2 regions of the Nonomuraea longicatena genome follow, and region 1 is predicted to be linked to the other one. Evidence: riboswitches for the same ligand, from Rfam matches in the RefSeq annotation. Region 1 holds a riboswitch; the other holds the start of a gene.
What was found. A riboswitch is a leader RNA that binds a small molecule or an ion and turns the genes downstream of it on or off. The one in region 1 is predicted to bind glycine.
Positions count from the first base shown of each region.

Region 2: linked by a shared signal. The riboswitch ahead of gcvP (aminomethyl-transferring glycine dehydrogenase) and the one ahead of gcvT (glycine cleavage system aminomethyltransferase GcvT) in region 1 are both predicted to bind glycine.

Region 1 is NZ_BAAAHQ010000063.1:24,319-28,725, reverse strand. Features, by position in the region: gene ABD120_RS38465 (L-serine ammonia-lyase) at 1-389, opposite strand, end outside; gene gcvH (glycine cleavage system protein GcvH) at 450-839, opposite strand; gene gcvT (glycine cleavage system aminomethyltransferase GcvT) at 840-1,922, opposite strand; glycine riboswitch at 1,956-2,052, opposite strand; glycine riboswitch at 2,053-2,150, opposite strand; gene ABD120_RS38450 (VOC family protein) at 2,197-2,610, opposite strand; gene ABD120_RS38445 (TetR/AcrR family transcriptional regulator) at 2,685-3,269, shown strand; gene ABD120_RS38440 (hypothetical protein) at 3,280-3,783, opposite strand; gene ABD120_RS38435 (DUF6286 domain-containing protein) at 3,784-4,386, opposite strand.
Region 2 is NZ_BAAAHQ010000025.1:41,774-46,180, forward strand. Features, by position in the region: gene ftsR (transcriptional regulator FtsR) at 1-28, shown strand, start outside; gene ABD120_RS24455 (bifunctional nuclease family protein) at 123-593, shown strand; gene ABD120_RS24460 (MerR family transcriptional regulator) at 742-1,362, shown strand; glycine riboswitch at 1,389-1,481, shown strand; gene gcvP (aminomethyl-transferring glycine dehydrogenase) at 1,635-4,407, shown strand, end outside.

The DNA of each region.
Region 1 (4,407 bases):
AAGCGCATCCCGTTGGGGTGGCCGGGCAGGGAGATCTTGCGTTCGAAGACGAGGTCCTCGCCGACGACGAAGGGGATCTCCTTGGTGCCGTAGAGGCGGACGGTGCCGGAGGTGCGCATCTCGGCGAGTCTGTCGTCGACGGTGTCGACGTCGACCAGTTCCGGCTTCTCTCCGGACAGGCCGAGCAGGACGGCCTTGTCGCTGCCGTGGCCTTTGCCGGTCAGGCCGAGCGAGCCGTACAGGATCGCCTCGACGCGAGCGGTGGCGTCGAGGAGGCCGTCGGTGTCGAGACCTCGGGCGAACTTGTGGGCGGCGGCCATCGGGCCGCCGGTGTGCGAGCTCGACGGACCGATGCCGATCTTGAAGAGGTCGAAGACGCTGATCGCCATGGGATGCGCCCTTCCGCGCTGGTGGTGCGCCGGGGCCCGGCAGGGCCCCGGCATGGTGGGTCAGGACTCGGCGGAGGTGAGGGCGGCGTACTCCTCGGCCGTCAGGAGGTTCTCGGGGTCGCCCTCCAGGCGGATGCGGAACATCCAGCCGTCGCCGTACGGGTCGCTGTTGCAGAGTGAGGGGTCGTCGACGACGGCCCGGTTCACCTCGATGACCTCGCCGCCGACGGGGGCGTAGATCTCGCTGACCGACTTGGTCGACTCGACCTCGCCGATGGACTCGCCTTCCTCGACGTTCACACCCACCTCGGGAAGCTGGACGAAGACGACGTCACCGAGGGCGTCGGCGGCGAAGGCGGTGATCCCGACGGTCAGCGTCAGGCCGTCGTCGAGGCCGGCCACCCACTCGTGCTCCTTGGTGTAGCTCAGCTCGTCAGGGATGTTGCTCACTTACTTCCTCCTGTAGAAAGGCAGCTCGACCAGGTCCACGCCTTCGTGGCTGCCTCGGATGTCCACGGCCAGTCCTTCGGTGACTCCAGTGTCCACGTAGGCCATCGCGATCGGCTTCCCGAGGGTCTGGGAAGGCGCTCCGCTGGTGACCTCGCCGACGACGGCGCCGTCCTTGGTCACGGGGTACCCGTGGCGGGGCACCCTGCGGCCCTGGGCGACGAGTCCGACCAGGCGGCGCCGGGGCGGAGTGTCCTTGACCGCCTCCAGCGCCGCCCGGCCGACGAAGTCTCCGGGCTTGTCGAATTTCACCACTCGTCCCAGTCCCGCGTCGAACGGGGTGAGGGCGGTGGACAGCTCGTTGCCGTACAGCGGCATGCCCGCCTCCAGGCGGAGCGTGTCGCGGGAGGACAGCCCGGCGGCCACCAGCCCGTACGGTTCCCCCGCCTTGGTCAGCGCGTGCCAGAGCGAGACGGCGTCGGCGTTCGCGACGAACAGCTCGAATCCATCCTCACCGGTGTAGCCGGTGCGCGCGATGAGCGCCTGGGCTCCGGCGACGGTGCCGGGCAGTCCGGCGTAGTACTTGAGGCCGGGCAGGTCGGCGTCGGTGAGCGTGGCGAGGATCTCCTGCGCGCGCGGTCCCTGCACCGCGATGAGCGCGTACTGGTCGGAGCGGTCCTCGACGGCCGCGTCGAAGGCGCTGGAGCGGGTGGTCAGCTCACGGGCGACGAGTTCGTAGTTGGAGGCGTTGGCGACGACCATGAACTCCTCGTCGCCGAGGCGATAGACGATGAGGTCGTCGAGGACGCCGCCCTCGGCGTTGACGATCATGGTGTAGCGGGCGCGGCCGACGGCGAGGGCGGACAGGTGGCCGACGAGGGCGTGGTCGAGGGCCTGCCCGGCCTGCGGGCCGGTCACGAAGATCTCGCCCATGTGGGAGAGATCGAACAGTCCGGCTGCGGTGCGTACGGCGGTGTGCTCGATGGACTCGCTGCCGTAGCGCAGGGGCATGAGCCAGCCCGCGAAGTCGGTCAGTGTCGCGCCGAGACTCTCATGGATGTCTCGCAGCGGCGTCGGTCGGGACATGTGCGCACCTCAGGGCAGGATCGGATGCCAGCATCCTCCCCCTCTGTCATGGTTGCCTGAGAGCTTCGCCCGGGTTTTGCCGGACTTTCACCTTCGGCGAGGTCGCAAGGACCTGCTTTCCAGAGGCCACCTCGCCCGCGCGGTCCTTTGCCTTGAGAGGTTCGCGGGGAGGGCTTGCTCCTTCAGGGTTCCTGACCGGGTGTCAGGACGCTCTCCCGCGTGGGTTCATCGGTGCCACCGCCAGCCTAGTGCCGCCATGGGGGTGTTGTCGCGTTCAGGATGTGCTGTCCACGAACTGGGAGGCGTACTCCTCGGTGGGCGGAATGTTGGTGATGATGTCGATGAGGAGGCCGTTGGGGTCGGCGACGATGAAGTGTCGCTGCCCGAAGTCCTCGGTGCGGAGGTCGAGTTCGGCTTTCAGGCCCTCCTTGACGACCAGGCGCTCCCATTCGGCGTCCACGTCCTCGACCTCGACGTTGAGCAGGACGCCCTGGGCGGTCTTGCGGTAGGCGGCGGGCACGGTGGGGTGGGCGTGGTCGAGCAGGGCCAGTTCGTGGCCGCCACGTCGCAGGCTGACGTACCAGTCGGCCTCGAAGGTGATCTCGAAGCCGAACAGGTTCACGTAGAAGTCGCGCGACTCCCGGATGCGGGAGGTGCCGATCACGGGGTAGAGGCTCTGGAGTTTCACGGTGAATCCTTTCACATACCGCTGGTATGCGAGTAAGCTAGTTCGCATACCAGCGGTATGTCAAGGAGGAGTCCATGCCGAGCACGCGAGCGGAACAGCGGGCCCAGACCAGGCGCGCCCTGATGGCCGAGAGCAGGCGGCTGTTCGCCACCGAGGGGTACGCCGCCGTGGGCCTGTCGGAGATCGTCTCGGCCGCCGGGGTGACCAAGGGCGCGCTCTACCACCACTTCGCCAGCAAGGCCGAGCTGTTCGAGGCCGTGCTCGCCGAGGTCCAGCAGGAGGTGGCCGACCGGGTCGCCACGGCCGCCGACCGGCAGTCCGACCCGTGGGAGCAGCTGACCACCGGCTGCCGCACGTTCCTGGCGGCCAGCACCGCGCCGGAGATCCAGCGGATCATGCTCATCGACGGCCCGGCCGTACTCGGCTGGTCGCGCTGGCGCGAACTCGACGAGGCGGGCTCCGGACGACACCTGGAGGAGTCGCTGTCGGCCCTCATCGCGGCGGGCGTGATCACGCCGCAGCCCGTCGCCCCGTTGACCCGCCTGCTGTCCGGGGCCATGAACGAGGCGGCGCTGTGGCTGGCCGACTCCTCCGGCCCCGACGACCTCGCCGCCACCCAGGCCGCCCTCTCCCGGATGCTGGCGGCCCTGCGAACTTGAGACTGCGGGCTTAGTTCTTGCGCACGTGCAACCGGATGACCGTGCCCAGGTCGTCGTCGCGGACCTCGCGCCGGATCCGGCCGACGATGTCCTTGTCCAGCTTGCCGACCACCGCGCCGACGTCGGTCGTCGCCGGGCAGGTCAGGTTGACGCGGAGGCGGTCGGCGCGGCCCACCACCCGCACCACCGCACGGGACAGGCCCTCGACGTCCTTCAGGCCCACGCACAGCATGGCCGTGCCCGTGCCGTCGCGCGCGCCCCTGCGCCCCCAGCCGAGGCTGAGCAGCAGCCAGCGCAGCGTGGTCAGGGCCAGCAGTACCAGAGCCAGGGCCGTGAGCCACAGCGCCCACGGGTGGGCGGCGACCGCGTCCGCGCTCTCCTGCGGCAGCAGCTTGGCGCGCGGCGCCTGGCCCGGCAGCTTGGACTGGCCGCGCAGGTAGGCGTACACGCCGACGGCGAGCAGGACGAGGCCGACGACCGCGAGGCCGATCCGGTTTCCCGAGTACTGCTTCATCTACAGCCCCCTCCGGCGCAGCCGTACGACGACCTCGCCCGCGCACAGCGCGCCGAGGCCCGCCAAGCGGTCGCCCACGGCGGTGCCGACCTGCCTGAGCATGGCGCCCGAACTCTCCGGGCCGGTGACGACGGTGACCTCGATCGTGCGCTTGCGCAGCCGCACGCGGGCGTGGCCGACGCCGTCCACCGCCTGGGCGACCGCGCGGACCGTACGGCGCAGGCCCGAGCGGGTGATCCCGATGACGATCAGCGGGTCGCCGGTCTCGACCGGCACCAGCCTGGTACGGCCCGGCAGCACCGCGAGCCCCAGCATCACCGTCCCGGCGACGGCCACGACCAGCGCGACGAAGGAGATCTCCCACCACGTCGTCCGCCCCGCCAGCGCGATGGCGCGCTCCAGGGGCAGCCAGCGGAGCGGGCGGCCCACGAGCGCGCAGACCACCTCGGCGGCGCTCAGCCCGAGCAGTGCGGTGAGGGTGAGGGCGAGGACCGATCCTGCGGGGGTTCGCGCGGGTTTGAGCACCCGGGTGGATCTGCGAAGCGGGGTCTCCGGCTGGGCGAAGGCGGCCGCGCCGGGCAGCAGTTGCTGGAGCGTGGTCATCACAGCTCCCAGGGGTATCGG
Region 2 (4,407 bases), on a different contig from region 1:
CGGCATCAAGGATGTTCTGGGCCGGTGAGTTCACGAGTAGGTCACCGGCGGACCCTTCGGGCACCGGTGGGTGTTACGTTGAATTGCATAAGTGCCGTCAGGTGTCGGATACGGAGCAGCTCGTGTTGCAGATGGAGGTAGTGGGCGTTCGCGTAGAAATGCCCACAAATCAGCCGATCGTCCTCCTCAAGGAGGCGCACGGTGAGCGGTTCCTGCCCATCTGGATCGGCATGACCGAGGCCACGGCCATCGCGCTGGCCCAGGCGGAGGAGCCGCCCCCGCGGCCGCTGACCCACGACCTGTTCAGGGACGTGCTCAGCGCGCTGGGCGTCGGCCTGCGCGAGATCAACATCACCGCTTTGCGCGACGGCATCTTCTACGCCGATCTGGTCTTCTCCAACGGGGTCGAGGTGAGCGCCAGGCCGTCCGACTCCATCGCCCTGGCTCTGCGCACCGGAGCGCGCATCTACGCCAGCGAGGAGGTCGTCCAGGAGGCCGGGGTGATCATCCCGGACGACCAGGAGGACGAGGTGGAGAAGTTCAGGGAGTTCCTTGACACGATCTCGCCCGAGGACTTCGGCAGGGCGGGGTAGGTATTTCAGTGCATTTACGCTTCACGACGCGCCGAGCCGGATCGTTGACTGTGCCTGGTCACGGTCCTACGGTGCAAGTGAAACCCGTGGTCGCCCTTTTACGAACCCCCAGATCAGGCCATGGGATGAGAGAAAGCCGGAGGTCCGCGTGGCGGTCAGCAGCGGCGAGGGAAAGACGGCCGGCCAGGAAGATCCGGTGCGGCGCGAGAGTGCGCGGCAGCGTGCCGGAGAGCAGGGTCTGCTCTTCGACGACGCGCCGTCCGCGCTGCCGGCTGACATCGGCTACCGGGGCCCGACGGCCTGCGCGGCGGCCGGCATCACCTACAGGCAGCTCGACTACTGGGCCCGCACCGGGCTCGTCGAGCCAACGATAAGAGCCGCGCAGGGCTCCGGGTCGCAGCGTCTGTACAGCTTCCGCGACATCCTGGTGCTCAAAGTGGTCAAGCGGCTGCTCGACACCGGCGTCTCGCTGCAGCAGATACGCACGGCCGTCCAGCATCTGCGCGACCGGGGTGTCGGCGACCTTGCGCAGATCACGCTCATGAGCGACGGCGTCAGCGTCTACGAGTGCACCTCGGCCGACGAGGTCATCGACCTGCTCCAGGGCGGTCAGGGCGTGTTCGGCATCGCACTCGGCCGCGTCTGGCGCGAGGTCGAGGGGTCGCTCGCGGAGCTGCCGGGGGAACGAGCGGCGGCCGGTGACGACGACCCGGCCGACCACCCAGGTGACGAACTCGCACAACGCAGGCGTGCCCGACGTATCGGGTAAGTAGTAACCTATGCCCTGAAGGCTGATGACCCCCTGCGGGAGAGTCCCCGACCCGGTCGGGGCGCCGAAGGAGCAACCCTCCCCGGAATCTCTCAGGCAACCGGTACCGCTGGGGCGAGGCAACTCTGGAAAGCGGGCGCGTCCGCCAGACGCGCCTCACCGACGGTGCAAGCCCCCGTTCGTGAGGGGTGAAGCTCTCAGGTTCCATGACAGAGGGGGAGATCCGGCCACCGCGCAAGCCTGGTCTCCACAGCCTCCGGGAGGGCACCCTCATGACCGACCTGACAGCCCCGCCGTTCGCCACCCGGCATATCGGCCCTTCCGCCGACGAGCAGCAGCGCATGCTGGAGGCGGTGGGCTTCGAGTCCGTCGCCGACCTGGTCGCGGTCGCCGTCCCCGAGGCCATCCGGGTGAAGGACCCTCTGAAGCTGCCGGCCGCCGCCACCGAGAGCGAGACGATCGCCGAACTGCGCGCGCTGGCCGACCGCAACCAGGTCATGACCTCGATGATCGGCCTGGGCTACCACGACACGATCACGCCCGCCGTCATCCGGCGCAACCTGCTGGAGAACCCCGGCTGGTACACCGCGTACACGCCGTACCAGCCCGAGATCTCCCAGGGCCGCCTGGAGGCGCTGCTCAACTTCCAGACCGTCGTCTCCGACCTCACCGGCCTCGACGTGGCCGGGGCCTCCCTCCTCGACGAGGGCACGGCCGCCGCCGAGGCGATGACGCTGGCCCGCCGGGCGGGCCGGTCGAAGAGCGCCGTGTTCGTCGTCGACGCCGACGCTCTGCCCCAGACCAAGGCCGTCCTCGCCACCCGCGCCGAGCCCCTCGGCATCGAACTGGTCTTCAGCGACCTCGACGGCGATCTGCCCGAGTGCTTCGGCGTCCTGGTGCAGTACCCCGGCGCCTCCGGGCGGGTGCGCGACTTCCGTGCCGTCGCCGAGCGTGCCCACGCCTCCGGGGCGATCGTCGTGGCCGCCGCCGACCTGCTTGCCCTCACCCTGCTCGCCTCGCCCGGTTCTCTGGGCGCCGACATCGCGATCGGCTCCTCCCAGCGCTTCGGCGTGCCGTTCGGATTCGGTGGCCCGCACGCCGCGTACATGTCCGTGCGCGAAGGGTTGCAGCGGCAGATGCCCGGCCGCCTCGTCGGCGTCTCCGTCGACGCCGACGGCGCTCCCGCCTACCGCCTGGCCCTCCAGACCCGCGAGCAGCACATCCGCCGCGAGAAGGCCACCAGCAACATCTGCACCGCGCAGGTGCTGCTGGCCGTCATCGCCGGAATGTACGCCGTCTACCACGGCCCCGACGGGCTGCGCCGCATCGCCCGCCGCGCCCACGCCCACGCCGTCACCCTCGCCGAGGTACTGCGCGCGGGCCGGGTCGAGGTCGTCCACGAGGTGTTCTTCGACACGGTGACCGCCCGCGTGCCCGGCCGCGCCGCCCAGGTCGTCGCCGAGGCCGCCAAGCGCGGGGTCAACGTGTGGCAGGCCGACGCCGACCACGTCTCCGTCGCCTGCGACGAGAAGACCGAACTCGCCCACCTGGAGCGGGTCGCCGCCGCCTTCGGTATCCCTGTCGAGCTGTCGGATCTGGCCGACGAGCGCGCCCTGCCCGCCGGGCTCGCCCGCGACGACGACTACCTCACCCACCCCGTCTTCCACAGCCACCGTTCGGAGACCGCGCTGCTGCGCTACCTGCGCAAGCTCCAGGACAAGGACATCGCGCTCGACCGCTCCATGATCCCGCTGGGCTCCTGCACCATGAAGCTCAACGCGACCACCGAGATGGAGCCCATCACCTGGCCCGAGTTCGCCGCCGTGCACCCGTACGCGCCCGCCGAGCAGGCCGAGGGCTACCTGGAGCTGATCGGCACGCTTGAGTCCTGGCTGGCCGAGGTGACCGGCTACGACGCCGTCTCCATCCAGCCGAACGCCGGATCCCAGGGCGAGTTCGCCGGGCTGCTGGCCATCCGCGCCTACCACCGGGCCAACGGCGACCTCGGCCGCGACGTCTGCCTCATCCCGTCCTCCGCGCACGGCACCAACGCCGCCAGCGCCGTCATGGCCGGGATGCGGGTCGTCGTGGTCGCCTGCGACGACGACGGCAACGTCGACCTCGCCGACCTCGACGCGAAGCTGGCCAAGCACCGCGACACCCTGGCCGCGATCATGGTCACCTACCCCTCGACCCACGGGGTGTACGAGGAGGCCATCACCGAGATCTGCGCCAAGGTCCACGACGCGGGCGGCCAGGTGTACGTCGACGGCGCCAACCTCAACGCGCTCGTCGGCCTCGCCAAGCCGGGCGAGTTCGGGGCCGACGTGTCCCACCTCAACCTGCACAAGACCTTCTGCATCCCGCACGGCGGCGGCGGGCCCGGCGTCGGACCCGTCGCGGTCCGCGGCCACCTGACCCCCTACCTGCCCGGCCACGCGCTGCGCGACGGCTCGCCGGTCGGGCCGGTGTCGGCGGCGCCGTACGGGTCGGCCGGGATCCTGCCGATCTCCTGGGCCTACATCCGCATGATGGGCGGCGAGGGCCTGCGCTCGGCCACCGAGCAGGCGATCCTGTCGGCCAACTACCTCGCCCGCCGCCTGGCCCCCCACTACCCGGTCCTGTACACCGGGCGCGGCGGGCTGGTTGCCCACGAGTGCATCATCGACCTGCGCCAGATCACCAAGGAGACCGGCGTCACCGTCGACGACGTCGCCAAGCGCCTCATCGACTACGGCTTCCACGCGCCCACCATGTCCTTCCCGGTGGCGGGCACGCTGATGATCGAGCCGACGGAGAGCGAGGACCTGGGCGAACTGGACCGCTTCGCCGAGGCGATGGTCGCCATCCGGGGCGAGATCGCCAAGGTGGCCTCCGGCGCCTACGACGCGACGGACAACCCGCTGCGCAACGCGCCGCACACCGCCGAGTCGGTGGCCGCCGACGAGTGGACGCACCCGTACTCGCGGACCGAGGCGGCCTACCCGCTGGCCTCGCTGCGCGACGGCAAGTACTGGGTGCCGGTCCGCCGCATCGACCAGGCAT